2 regions of the Streptomyces sp. NPDC051987 genome follow, and region 2 is predicted to be linked to the other one. Evidence: riboswitches for the same ligand, from Rfam matches in the RefSeq annotation. Region 2 holds a riboswitch; the other holds the start of a gene.
What was found. A riboswitch is a leader RNA that binds a small molecule or an ion and turns the genes downstream of it on or off. The one in region 2 is predicted to bind cobalamin.
Positions count from the first base shown of each region.

Region 1 (6,918 bases), on a different contig from region 2:
GCCGAACGCGCCTGCGAGCGTCTCGTCGTCGACTTCGTCCGCCGGCTCGACCTCGGCGAACCGTCCTCCGTGGCGGACCTGTTCACCGAGGACGGGTGGTGGGAGTGGCCGCCGCCCGGGGACGGGCGGCGGGCCGAGGGGCGGGCGGCGCTCGCCGCCTACTTCGGCTCCCGGCCGCCGGGCCGGCTCTCCCGGCGCGTGATGTCGAACATCCTCGTCACGGTGACGGGACCGGACACGGCGGCCGCGACCTCGTACTTCCAGACGTACCGGGTCGACGGTCACGACGGCGCGACGGTGCCGGCCGGGCCGCCCGTGCAGGTCGGGCACTACGAGGACCGCTTCCGGTGCGTGGACGGCGGCTGGCTGCTGGCGTCCCGGACGCTGGTGCTGCCGTTCGGCGGGCCGACCCCGACGGCGGGCGGCTGAACCACCCGCGCCCCGGGCTCAGTTGACGGCCTGCTCGGCGGTGATGAGCATCTCCGCCAGGTCGGCGAGGGTGGCCAGCTGCCGGGCGTTCATCTGCGGGGCGCGGGCGGCCAGGCGGACCAGACCGCTCTCGCGGAGCCGGGAGAGCGGGTCGGCCTGGGCCTCCAGGCCCTGCAGCACCGGCTGGAGCGCCTCGTGCAGCGCCTCGGGCTCGTCGGCGGTGAAGAAGCCGGCCGGCAGACCGAAGAACCGCCGCAGCCGGTCGGTGTGTTCGAGGCTCGGCAGACCGCTCTTGCGCCACTCGCTCAGCCACTGCCTGCTGGTCCCGGCGATCGCCGCGAGCTCGCCCAGCGAGTACCGCTTCCCGTCGGGACGGCGTCGGTGCTCGCGGATGAAGTCGAGGCGCTGCCGCACCCGTTCGGCGAGCCCCGTCTCGGGCACCGACCCGCCGGCGAGGAGTTCGGCGACGACCCCGGCCGGGACCCCGGTGCGGTAGGACAGGTCGGCCACGTCCAGCACCTCGGACAGCCGCCCCGGCCGTCCGGTCAGCTCCCCGAGCCGTCGCAGTACGGCGGTCAGCGGGGCATGGGCGTCACTCACCAAAGTCCCCCCTGGACACGCGTGGTCGGCCGATCGGCCGAGCAGACGCGAGGCTATCCAATCACCGGTCCCACCCACCAGACATGACAAGGACCACTGCGCAAGAAGGCAGGGATCGTTGACATGTGACAGACCGACAGGAAAGGATCACGGCACCAGGCCACGGTCGAACCGAACCGTCCCTGGTGCCGCCCGTGGGGGAGCGGCATCCGGGGCGACCAGCCGCCCGCCTCCTCCCCAGAAGGTGAGGCGAACCGATGCCGCAGCCCGTCCTGCTCCTCGGTGCCGGCCGCCGGCGCGCGTACGACGAGTTCGCGCTGGCGCGTGTCGCCGCGGTCCGCCCGGTGCTGCTCGTGGACGCCGCGCCGCCCGCCTGGGCGCAGCCGTTCCTGGCCGGTCACCTCGCGGCGGACCCCGGCAAGGGCGGTGCCACGGCCTCGGCGGTGGTGCGGTTCGCGGCCCGGCACCGGGTCCGCGGCGTGCTGACCCACTCGGGCGCGTACGCGCTCGCCGCCGCCAGGATCGCCGGGCAGTTGGGGCTGCCCGGCCCCTCCCTCGCCGCGGTCGCCGCCTGCGGTGACCCGCCGGCGCTGCGCGCGCTGCTCGCCGCCCGCACGGTGCCCACCGACGACCCGGACGGTCCCGGTGACCCGGGCGGCCCCGGCGCGTCCCGTGTCTCGGCCGAGACGGTCGTCCTCGACGGCGAGATCCGCATCGCCGCCATCACCCGTACGACCCTGGGCCCGGCGCCCGCGCGGCAGCCGCTCCGGCACGCCGTGCACGCCCACGACGGCCTGCTGCACAACCGTTTCCTGCGCCTGGCCGTCGACCGCACCGTGCACGCCCTCGGTGTCGACCGGGGTGTCCTGCACATCGGCCTCACCCTGACCGACCGCGGCCCCCGGGTCACCGACGTCGCCCCGCAGCTGCCGGGCGATCTGATCCCGCTCCTGGTCCGGCGGGCCACCGGCGTCGATCTCGCGCAGGTTGCGGCCGCCCTGGCCACCGGCGAGGTGCCCGACACGACGCCCACCCGGCAGCGGGCGGCGGCGGTCCAGTTCGCCTACCCCGCCGCCACCGGGCGCCTCGAACGCCTGGACCTCTCCCCCGACGCCGTCCACGAGCCCGGCGCCGACCGCATGCTGCTCACCCGGCACACCGGCGACCGGGTCACCGCCGGCCCGCACGCCACCGTCGCCGACCGGCTGGCCCTGTGGGTGGCGGTCGGCGAGACCCCGTCCGACTGCGACGACGCGCTGCGCCGCATGGCCCGCCACCTCTCGGCGGACATCGCACCGCTCGCGAACGCGGCCTAGGAACACGCGAACCCGGCCGGGGAACCCGGGCACGACAGCGACACGCCGCAGCAGGGCCCAGGCGTCCTAAGGTGGCGCCATGACCCAGCACCCGACGCCCGTCGAGGCCTTCGAACCCCCCTACTACGTAGCCGTCTTCGCCTCGGTGAAGACCGAGGACCAGAGCGGCTACGGCGAGACCAGCGCACGTATGGAGGAGCTGGTGAAGGACATCCCGGGGTATCTGGGGATGGACCACGCGCAGACCCCCGGCGGGCTGGGCATCACCGTCGGGTACTTCCGGGACGCCGACGCCCTCACCCGGTGGCGGACCGACACCGAGCACCGCGCGGCGCAGAAGCGTGGGCGGGCCGAGTGGTACGAGAGCTACACCCTGCACGTGGCGAAGGTGGAGCGAAGCCACGGCTTCACACGCGGGTAGTCCCGCGCCCCGACACCGGGAAGCGACCGCCCGGACCAACTCCCCCGCGCCCCCCAGGACGTCGGTCCGGTCGGTGACCCGGGGCCCACGTCGGCCGAACGCCGCGGCCCGAGCGGGCTCCCCGTCATGGCATGACCGTAACGAAAGGGTCCCGCTGCCTCGCTCCGCACAGCCCCCTCTCAGGGGCGCGGCGGCGGCCGGTAAGGTAGCCGGGTCGTCATCACCCGTACGGGGGGAAGCCGGTGCAATTCCGGCGCTGACCCGCAACCGTGAGCCACAACCCACCTGTGGCGAGCCGGACCGCCCCACGCGGGACGTTGATCGGCTCAGGTGCGCCGGCACCCGTCGTCGCACGGCACCGTCGAGGTTTACGGAGCCGAGCCGCCGGGGTGTCCCGCGCTGCCCGGCTCCCCGCAGGGAGAGGCACCCGCCGACCATGACCGTCCTCCGCCGCACCGCAGGGGTGCTGGCCGCCACCGCCGTGATCGGTACCGCCACACCCGCGACGACCGCGCTGGCCGCCGGCACCCCGTCGCCGTCCGCGTCCGCGGTCCGGCCGTCCGGGCTGTACGGCAGCTCCGACCCCCGGTACGACGGCGTCTGGCGGCAGTCGCTCGCCCTGCTGGCCCAGCGTGCGACCGGGGTCACCCCGGCCGCGAAGGCGGTGGACTGGCTGGCCGGGCAGCAGTGCGCCGACGGCGCGTTCGCGGCGTTCCGCGCCGACCCCACGGCGGCCTGCGACACCAAGGTGACGGTCGACACCAACAGCACGGCGGCCGCCATACAGGCGCTGAAGTCGGTCGGCGGCCACGACGCCGCCGCGGCCAAGGCCGCGACCTGGCTCAAGTCGGTGCAGAACAAGGACGGCGGCTGGGGCTACACCCCGGGCTCGCCCAGCGACACCAACTCCACGGGCGTGGTGATCGGCGCGCTCGCGGCGGCCGGTGCGAGCGCGGACAGGTCGCCGTACGACCTGCTCGCCAAGTGGTCGGTGCCCTGCGGCCAGGACGGCGGCGGCGCCCTCGCCTACCAGCCGGACAAGCAGGGAAAGCTGGCCGCCAACGCGGACGCGACCGCGGCCGGGGTGCTCGCCGCCCTCGGCAAGGGCTTCGTGACGACGGCCGGGAAGGCGCCGGCGGCGGACCCCGCCTGCGTCGGCGCCGCCAAGGCCCTCACCCCGGCGGAGGTGGCCCGCAACGGCGCCGCGTACCTCGCGGACGCCATGTCCCGGACCGGCCACCTCGTCTCCGCGCTGCCCGGCGCCAAGACGCAGCCGGACTACGGCAACACCGCCGACGCGGTCGTCGCCCTGGCCGCGCAGGGCTGGACGGAGCCGGCGCGGAAGCCGTACGCCTGGCTGGCGGCGCACGCCGTGCCGTGGGCCGAGCAGAGCGGGCCCGCGGCCTGGGCCGAGCTGATCCTCGCCGCGCACGCGATGGGCGCGGACCCCCGTGACTTCGGCGGGACGAACCTGGTGACGGCGCTGAACTCGACGGGACCGGCCCCGCGGGCGGCTGCCGCGGAGCACGCCGGGGAGAAGCAGGACAAGAAGTCCGGTACCGGCGTGTGGTGGATCGTCGGTACCGGTCTCGTCGCCGGCATCGGCATCGGCTTCCTGTTCAGCGGGCGGCGGAAGCAGCGGCAGCTGTGACCGCGGCCCGCCGTGCCGTGCTGCTGCTCCTGGCCGCGCTGACGCTGTGCGCGGCGGTCGCGGGGCCGGCGGCGGCCACCGGCTACCGCTACTGGTCCTTCTGGGAGCGGGACGGCGCACGCTGGACGTACGCCACGCAGGGCCCCTCGACGGCGCGGCCCGCCGACGGCGCGGTCGAGGGTTTCCGCTTTGCGGTGAGCGAGGACTCCTCGGACGCGTCGCGGCCGCGCGGCACGGCGGACTTCGGGACGATCTGTGCGCGGACGCCGGCCGTCGGGGGCCACAAGCGGGTGGGACTGGTCCTGGACTTCGGCACGACGGCGGACGCGCCCTCGGGGGAACGGCCGCCCGCGCGCCGGACGGCCTGCGCGGTGGTGTCCGCCGACGCGACGGCGGCGGAGGCACTGGCCGCGGTGGCGAAGCCGCTGCGGTACGACACGAACGCGTTGCTCTGTGCCATCGGGGGGTATCCGCAGCGGGGCTGCGGTGAGGAGGTGGCCGCGGGGACGGGGGCGGGGGCCGGGGGCCGGGCCTCGGACAGCGGGCCGTCACTGGGCCTGCTGGCGGGCGCGGGAGTCGTGGCGCTCCTGGCCGCGGGGGCCTTCTGGCAGACACGGCGGCAGAAGAATGCGTGAGCGCCACGGCGCGGGCCGACGGGAGCCGGTCGCGCAGTTCCCCGCGGGCCGGTGGGGGCTTGTCGCGCCCACGCGGCGGCAGCCGCACACCGGGCACGGCCCCGCGCCCCTTACGGGGCGCCCCCTGACCGCCGACAGCAGCGACACCCCGAGCCGGTGGAACCTCCTCGCACCCACGCGGCGGCAGCCGGACGCCGGACACAGCCCCGCGCCCCTTACGGGGCGCGCCCTGACCGCCGACAGCGGCGGCGCCCCGAGTCGGTGGAGCCTCCTCGCGTCCGCGCGGCGGCAGCCGCCGCGCGGGGCGGCGTCGCTGCCTTCGCGTCGGCTCCGGCGCAGCCGCACCGTGCACCCCGGCGCCTGGTGGCTCTGGTCCCTCTCGCTGGGGGTCGCCGCGTCGCGGACCAGCAACCCCCTTCTGCTCGCCCTGCTCGTCACGGTCACCGCCTACGTCGTGGCGGTCTGCCGGAGCCGTTCCGCGCCCTGGTCCCGCTCCTACGCCGCCTTCGCCAAGCTCGCCCTCGGCGTCCTCCTCGTCCGCCTCGTCTTCACCGTCGTCCTCGGCTCCCCCGTCCCCGGCGCGCACACCCTCGTCACCCTCCCCGAAGTGCCGCTCCCCCACTGGGCGCAGGGCATCCGCCTCGGCGGCCGGGTGACGGCCGAGGCCCTCGTCTTCGCCCTGTACGACGGCCTCAGGATCGCCACCCTCCTCGTCTGCGTCGGCGCCGCGAACGCGCTCGCCAGTCCGGCCCGGCTGCTCAAGTCCCTCCCCGGCGCCCTGTACGAGCTGGGCGTGGCCGCCGTCGTCGCCCTCACCTTCGCGCCGCACCTGGTGGCGGACGTGCAGCGGCTGCGGGCCGCCCGGCGGCTGCGCGGCCGCCCCGACTCCGGTCTGCGCGGCCTGCTGCAGGTCGGACTCCCGGTGCTGGAGGGCGCGTTGGAGCGTTCGGTCGCCCTCGCCGCCGCCATGGACGCGCGCGGATACGGCCGCGCCGCCGACGTCCCGGCCCGGGTCCGCCGTACGACGGCCTGGCTCACCCTCGGCGGTCTGCTCGGCGTCTGCGCGGGAACGTACGGGCTGCTCGCCGCGGAGGGCGGCGGATACGGCCTGCCGGTGCTGCTGGCCGGGGTCGCCGCCGCGCTCGCGGGGCTGCGGCTCGGCGGCCGGCGTTCGCCGCGCACCCGGTACCGGCCCGACCCGTGGGACGCGCGGGCCTGGCTGGTGTCCGGCGCGGGCGCCGCCGTGGCCGCCCTGCTCACCCTGGCGTCGGTGCGCGATCCGGACGCCCTGCGTCCCGGGGTGGTACCGCTGGTCGCCCCCACGTTGCCCCTGTGGCCCGCGGCCGCCGTGCTGCTCGGTCTGCTGCCTGCCCTCGTCGTGCCGAAGGAGCCGTCGTGATCCGGTTCGAGGACGTCTCCGTCACGTACGAGGGCGCGGCCCGACCCGCCGTGCGGGGCGTCGACTTCGAGGTGCCCGAGGGTGAACTCGTCCTGCTGGTGGGCCCGTCCGGGACCGGGAAGTCGACGGTGCTGAACGCCGTGAGCGGGCTGGTGCCGCACTTCACCGGCGGCACCCTGCGCGGCCGGGTGACGGTCGCCGGCCGGGACACCCGTACCCACCGGCCGCGCGAACTCGCCGACGTCGTCGGCACGGTGGGCCAGGATCCGCTCGCCCACTTCGTGACCGACACGGTGGAGGACGAACTCGCTTACGGGATGGAGTCGTTGGGGATGTCCCCGGCCGTGATGCGGCGACGGGTGGAGGAGACCCTGGATCTGCTGGGGCTCGCCGAGCTGCGGGACCGGGCGATCGGCACGCTCTCGGGCGGGCAGCGGCAGCGGGTCGCCATCGGGTCGGTGCTCACC
Region 1 covers NZ_JBFAXI010000062.1:2,159-9,076, forward strand. The annotation lists gene AB0M11_RS28030 (nuclear transport factor 2 family protein) at 1-429, shown strand, start outside; gene AB0M11_RS28035 (XRE family transcriptional regulator) at 448-1,029, opposite strand; gene AB0M11_RS28040 (hypothetical protein) at 1,287-2,345, shown strand; gene AB0M11_RS28045 (antibiotic biosynthesis monooxygenase) at 2,425-2,766, shown strand; cobalamin riboswitch at 2,960-3,090, shown strand; gene AB0M11_RS28050 (prenyltransferase/squalene oxidase repeat-containing protein) at 3,203-4,417, shown strand; gene AB0M11_RS28055 (SCO2322 family protein) at 4,414-5,052, shown strand; gene AB0M11_RS28060 (CbiQ family ECF transporter T component) at 5,366-6,451, shown strand; gene AB0M11_RS28065 (ATP-binding cassette domain-containing protein) at 6,448-6,918, shown strand, end outside.
Region 1: it holds a riboswitch for cobalamin, as region 2 does, so the genes downstream of both, AB0M11_RS28050 (prenyltransferase/squalene oxidase repeat-containing protein) here and AB0M11_RS12815 (cobalamin biosynthesis protein) in region 2, are expected to answer to the same signal.

Region 2 (6,918 bases):
GCGTGCCCCAGGTCTGCCCGACCCGGCACCCGTCCAGGAACGGCTCACCGCCCTGGACGTCGGCGACCCCGTGGTGGATCTCGTACCCCTCGACCGGCTCGCCCAGGGCCTCCCCGACGGGCCGGGTCAGCGTCTTCTCGTGGGCGAACCGGACCTGCACCGGCAGCACGCCGAGCCCGTCCACCCGGCCCAGCCGGCTCTCGACGTCGTCCTCGATGCGCTCCCCGAGGATCTGGAAGCCACCGCAGATGCCGAGCACCGGCCGCTGCTCGGCGGCCCGGCGCCGCAGCGCGTCCGCGAGCCCCCGCTCGCGCAGCCACTCCAGGGCACGGACCGTCCCCCGGGTGCCGGGGACGATGACGAGATCGGCGTCGGCGAGTTCCTCCGGCCGGTCCACGAACCGCACCACGACGCCCGGTTCGGCGGCCAGTGCGTCCACGTCCGTGAAGTTGGACATCAGCGGGATCGCGCAGACGGCGACCCGCAGCACGTCCGGACCGAGGGGCGGGGCGGTGTTCGACTCCCGGACGGTCCCGCGCAGGGAGACCCGGAGCCCGTCCTCCTCGTCGATCCCGAGCCCGTGCCGGAAGGGCAGGACGCCGTAGGTGCGCCGCCCGGTGAGCCCGTGCAGCATGTCGAGGCCCGGCTGCAGCAGGGAGACGTCCCCCCGGAACTTGTTGACGAGGAACCCGGCGACGAGTTCCTGGTCCTGCGGTGAGAGCAGGGCGACGGTGCCGAAGAACGACGCGAACACGCCTCCGCGGTCGATGTCCCCGACCACCAGCACGGGCAGCCCGGCGTTGCGGGCGATCCCCATGTTCACGATGTCGGTGCGGCGCAGGTTGATCTCCGCCGGACTGCCCGCTCCCTCACAGATCACCGCGTCATACGTGCCCCGCAACTCGGCGAGGCAGTCGAGCACGGTCCCGAGCAACTGCCGCTGCCGCCCGCCGTGGTAGCCGCGCGCACTCAGTTCACCGACCGGCTTGCCGAGCAGCACGACCTGACTGCTCCGCTCGCCGCCGGGCTTGAGCAGCACCGGGTTCATGAGCGCGGTCGGCTCCACCCGGCAGGCCTGCGCCTGCATGGCCTGGGCCCGCCCGATCTCGGCCCCGTCCCGCGTCACGAACGAGTTGAGGGACATGTTCTGCGCCTTGAACGGCGCGACCTTCACGCCCTGCCGCACCAGCCACCGGCAGACACCGGCGGTGACGACGCTCTTGCCGGCGTCGGAGGTGGTACCGGCCACCAGGAGACCGCCGTTGTTCATGACGTCCTTCCCGGGCACGCCCCGCGCAGCAGCGCCGCGGCCGCGCTCACCCCCAGCGCCAGCCACCCCACCCGCCGCGACAACCGCACCGCCCGCTCGATGTCCGCCACGTGCACGGTCCGCCCCTCCCCGTTCAGCACCGGCCGGTGCTCGACCCGGCCGCCGTACGACAACGTCCCCCCGAGCCGTACCCCCAACGCTCCCGCGAACGACGCCTCCACGGGACCCGCGTTGGGACTCGGATGCCGCGCCGCGTCGGCCCGCCAGGCCCGTACGGCCCCGCGCGGGTCGTCCCCGGCCACGGCGGCCAGCGCGGCGGTGAGCCGCGCCCCCGGCCACCCGGCCACGTCGTCCAGCCGCGCGGAAGCCCAGCCGAAGCGCCGGTGACGGGCCGACCTGTGGCCCACCATGGCGTCCAGGGTGTTCACGGCCCGGAAGCCGAGCAGCCCCGGCACACCTGCCACGGCCCCCCACACCAGCGCCCCGACGACCGCGTCGCTCGTGTTCTCGGCGACGGACTCCACGACCGCACGGGCGATCCCGTCGGCGTCCAGGGCCTGCGGGTCCCGGCCGCACAGATGGGGCAGCCGGGCGCGGGCCGCCTCGACGTCGCCCGCCGCCAGACGACGTCCGATGGCGCGGGCCTCCCGGGCGAGCGAGGTACCGCCGACCACGGCCCAGGTGGCCGCGCCGGTCAGGGCCACGGACGCGGCGGTGGACGGTCGTACGGCCCGCTGGGCCACAACTCCCAGCGCCACGGCGCCGCCCGCGCACACGGCGGTGTGCAGCGCGCCCCACCCGCGGTGGTCCCGCCACAGCACCCGCTCCACCGTCCCGGCCGCCCGCCCGAACACGGCGACCGGATGCCCGCGGCGCGGATCGCCGAGCAGCAGATCACCGAGAAGGCCGGCGGCGGCACCGTACGCGAAGACGCGATCGGCACCCATCGGCTCAGCCGGCCGCGGGGTGGCGGAGGGGCCGGGTACTGAACCTCGAACGGCAGCCGCGCATGGCTCTGTGTCCTCACTCAGGGTGTCCACGCCCTGGTTCGACGAGAACGGCGGCGGGAGTTCCTGGCTTCCGGGGACTGCTCCCCGGTGACAGTGGCGGGACCGCGCCGGATTCACACCGGCTTCCTCCCTTGCCGCCGTACATGGCTCCGGCAGTCCACCACGCCCCCGGAAGACCCGTCAACCTGCCGTTGACCTGGGAGGGGAGTGTGTGGGAAGGCCCACACCGGTTGCCCAACGAGGCGGGTGGGGCATGCCGAAGGCTCCTCTCCGGACGGACGGGAGAGGAGCCTTCCTGGCGCCGGCGAGGCCTCCTCGAGTCAGGCCTTGGCCACGATCAGGTGGATGCCCCAGGCCACGGCGGCCGCGCAGCCGGTGAAGCAGAGCCAGGCGGCCGTCGCGGCCAGGGTCGCCGAGCCGCCCTGGGCAGTGGCGCGTTCGCGGGCGGACAGGCCCTTGATGCCGAGGGTGAACAGGGCCACCAGGCCCACCGTGACCACGAGGCTGACGCCGAAGACGGAGCCGATGGCTGCCCAGTCGATGTTCATGTCGCTTCTTCCTCGGGGTCAGACGGTGGCGGCCGGGTCGGTCGCGGGAGCGGCGGACGGGGCGGGAGCGGGGGCCGGGGCGGGGATGGTGGCGGTGAGGCCGTCGGTGACCGGGCCGGCGGGCGGTGGGGTCACGGCGGCGATCGCCGCGGTCACCACGCCGTCCGGCTCGGCGGCCCCGGTGTCGTTGACGTTGCCGCTGTCCACGACCTCGCGGCGGGACAGCTTCCAGATGGCGGCGCTGGAGGCCACCAGGAAGACCGCGACGACCGCCGTGCCCCAGTCGCCGAGGTCGGTCACGGACTCGGCGAGCGCGCCGACCAGCGCGGCGGCCGGGAGGGTGAGCAGCCAGGCGACCAGCATCCGGGTCGCGGTGGACCAGCGGACCGTGCCGCCCTTGCGGCCGAGGCCGGCGCCCATCACGGAACCGGAGACGACGTGCGTGGTGGAGAGGGAGAAGCCGAGGTGCGAGGAGGCCAGGATGGCGGTGGCCGCGCTGGTCTGGGCGGCGAAGCCCTGCTGCGGCTGGAGGTCGGTCAGGCCCTTGCCCATGGTGCGGATGATCCGCCAGCCGCCGATGTAGGTGCCGAGCGCGATGGCCAGACCGGCCGAGAGGATGACCCAGGTGGGAGGGTTCGAGCCGGGGGCTATCGAGCCGCCCGCGATCAGCGCGAGGGTGATGATGCCCATCGTCTTCTGCGCGTCGTTGGTGCCGTGCGCGAGCGAGACGAGTCCGGCGGAGGCGATCTGGCCGACGCGGAAGCCCTTGCGGGTGGCGTTGTCGTCGGCGTTCTCGCCGATCGCGTAGGAGAACCGGGTGGAGACCGCCGCCGCGAGTCCCGCGACCACCGGGGCGGCGACCGCCGGGAGCAGGACCTTGGTGACGAGCACGTCGCCGTGGACCGCGCCGAATCCGGCGGAGGCGACGGTGGCGCCGATCAGACCGCCCATGAGGGCGTGCGAGGAGCTGGAGGGCAGGCCCACCAGCCAGGTCACGAGATTCCAGAGGATGGCGCCGACCAGCGCGGCGAAGATGACCTCGGGACGAATGCCGTTCTCGTCGACGAGACCCTTGGAGATCGTGTTGGCGACCTCCACGGAGAGGAAGGCGCCCACCAGATTGAGCGCGGCGGACATGGCCACCGCGATCTTGGGCTTGAGCGCACCGGTCGAGATGGTCGTGGCCATCGCGTTGGCGGTGTCGTGGAAACCGTTCGTGAAATCGAACGCGAGTGCGGTGATCACCACAATCGCGAGGATCAGCGAGAAGCTTTCCATTTACCCAGGCAATCTTTCGAAGTCATTGGCTGTTGGACCGTAGGCAACCTGGGTGAACGACAGGTGAACTGAGGTGGGCTTGGGGGTGTCAATGAGAGAGGGTCGCCCTTCCGTTTCCGGTCCGGCGCCCCAGTCGCCGCTTGGCCGGCGGCCCCCGGGCGGGCGAGTTCGACCGGTCCGTCGTCCCGGTGAAGAGATTCTGGTCACTTGGCAGGCGGCGTCCCCGCGTGCGCCGGGCCGTGCCGGACGATCCACGGTGCCCTGCCGCGCGGCCGGTTCGGGGTGCCGCCTGGCAGGATCGGGCCATGGGTGAGCAAGGGCGGGACGAACGCGGCGGACGGGACGGACGCTCCGGCGCGCCAGGCGGGCCGGAACGGCGAAGGCGGGACGCGCGCGCGGCGGAGGCGGAGGCCTGGGGTGAACTCGTCGCCACCGCCCGCCGCACCGTGTCCGACGGACTCGTCGTCGGCACCTCCGGCAACGTCTCTGTCCGCGTCGGCGACACCGTGCTGGTCACGCCGTCGGGCGTGCCCTACGACCGGCTCACCCCGGACGACGTGACCGGCGTCGACCTCACCGGCCGCCAGGTCCTCGGCACCCTGGTCCCGACCAGTGAACTGCCGATGCATCTCGCGATCTACGGCAGCACCGGCGCCGCCGCCGTCGTCCACACACACGCCGTCCACGCGACGGCCGTCTCCACGCTCGTCCCCGAACTGCCGGCGATCCACTACATGGCGGCGGACCTCGGCGGCCCTGTCCGGGTTGCCCCTTATGCCACCTACGGCAGTGATGAGTTGGCCGAGAACATGCTCCGCGCCCTGACCGGCCGCTCCGGCTGCCTCCTCCAGAACCACGGCACGATCACCTACGGCTCCACCCTGACCCAGGCCTACGACCGCACCGCCCAGCTGGAGTGGATGTGCCGCCTGTGGCTGACGGCGTCCTCGGTGCCGGGCCTGACCCCGAGCCTGCTCTCGCCCGGCCAGCTGGCGGAGGCGGGGGAAAAGCTGAAGGGATACGGCCAGACGGAGGGGTGAACCCCGGCCTGGCGGGAAGGCGGATCCAGTGGCTTCGTCGATTTCTCCGTCCCCCGCTGGCCGACACCGGAGTCCGCCCGGACACTGGACAGGTGCGCCCAGTCAAAGTCACGGCAGCCGCCGTCGGTGCCGTCCTGGCCGCCGGTGCGGCCGGCGTGGCCGCGGGGCGGTTCGCCAGTGACGCCGCGCTGAAGGCACCGCCCGGCCGGCCCCTGCCCACCGAACCCCGGCTCACCGTCCACGGCACCGCGGCCGGCCGGATCACCCTCACCCGTGACCTCGCCTCGCTGCGCCCCGGCACCTACGGCCTGGCCGGCGACGGCTCGCACGCGGTCGTCGGCGCCGTCCTGGAGTCCGCGGCGGAGACCGCCGACACCGTCGTGCGGCGGCTGGAGCGGGTGACCCACGGCACCTTCGAGACCGGCGACCGGGCCTGGCTCACCGCCAACGTCCATGTCGGCAACCCGGGCACGGCCCTGGGCCTGGACTACGCGGACGTCGACCTGCCCGGCGAACTCGGCCCGCTGCCCGCCTGGTTCGTGCCCGGCCACCGGGACACCTGGGTGATCGCCGTGCACGGCCTCGGCACCACCCGCGAGCACCCCATGAACGTCATGGCGTTCCTGCACGCCCGGCGCCTGCCGGTGCTCGCCCTCTCCTACCGCGGCGACCTCGGCGCCCCGCGCCCCCCGGACGGCCTGAACCACCTCGGCGAGAGCGAGTGGCGCGACCTGGACGCGGCGATCCGCTACGCCGTCCGCTACGGCGCCCGCCGCGTCGTCCTGTACGGCTGGTCCACCGGCGCCACCATGGCGCTGCGCGCCGCCGTCCACTCGACGCTGCGCGAGCGGATCTCCGGGCTGGTCCTGGACTCCCCGGTGCTCAGCTGGGAGGCCACCCTGCGTGCCCTCGCCCAGGCCCGGCACACCCCCGAGCCCCTGCTGCCGCTCGCGGTGCGCGCCGCCCAGGGCCGCGCCCGCCTGCACGCCGACCACGCCGCCGACCCCGTCGACCCGGAACAGCTCACCGTGCCCACCCTGATCGCGCACGGCCCCGACGACACCGTGGCCCCCTGGGTCCACTCCCGCCGGCTCGCCGAGCGGCGCCCCGACCGGGTGGCCCTGCACACCGTCCCGGACGCCCCGCACGGCGCGATGTGGAACGCCGACCCGGAGGAGTACGAGGAACGGCTGCGCCGGTTCCTCACGCCCCTGATGTGACGCACTCCGGCGCGTGCGCCCCCACCGTGGCCGCGTGCGCTCTGTGCCGCGCACTCCCCGAGCGCGCGCCTTGACGGCGCCGATGTGATTCTTCCCGCACCCGTGGGGTCTTCCCCTTCATGCGGTCGGCCTCCCCTCGTCCCCGGCCGGAGACCTCGATTCCGGCCGGTTCCGGAGGTTCCGTTTAAGGCCGTACCACTGGCCTGAACATGTCTCCTTGCCTCCCCTCGCGCCCCGTGCGTTGGCCAGCCCCGTCGCCCGCCGTGACATTCCGTTTGGGTTTTCGGACCGTCAACCGGAAGACTGCACCCGTGACGTCCCGTATCCCGCGCGACTCAAGGCTTCGACTCGTCCGAACGCGACCCCTGGCCGCCGCCCCCCGAGCGATGAACCAGCGGCCCGCGCGCCGCCCCGCACCCCGCCCTCCGGAGGGCACCCCGGCCCCCGCCGAGCTGGCCAGAATGGCACGCTCGGGGCTGGCGGGCGCGGCACGCGTCGCCCACTGGGCCGACGCCGCCCTCGGGCCCGGCAGCGATGGCGCGACCGCCGACG
Region 2 covers NZ_JBFAXI010000018.1:42,773-49,690, reverse strand. The annotation lists gene AB0M11_RS12820 (cobyric acid synthase) at 1-1,270, opposite strand, end outside; gene AB0M11_RS12815 (cobalamin biosynthesis protein) at 1,267-2,217, opposite strand; cobalamin riboswitch at 2,318-2,457, opposite strand; gene AB0M11_RS12810 (hypothetical protein) at 2,601-2,828, opposite strand; gene AB0M11_RS12805 (inorganic phosphate transporter) at 2,847-4,106, opposite strand; gene AB0M11_RS12800 (class II aldolase/adducin family protein) at 4,412-5,146, shown strand; gene AB0M11_RS12795 (alpha/beta fold hydrolase) at 5,239-6,366, shown strand; gene AB0M11_RS12790 (hypothetical protein) at 6,753-6,918, shown strand, end outside.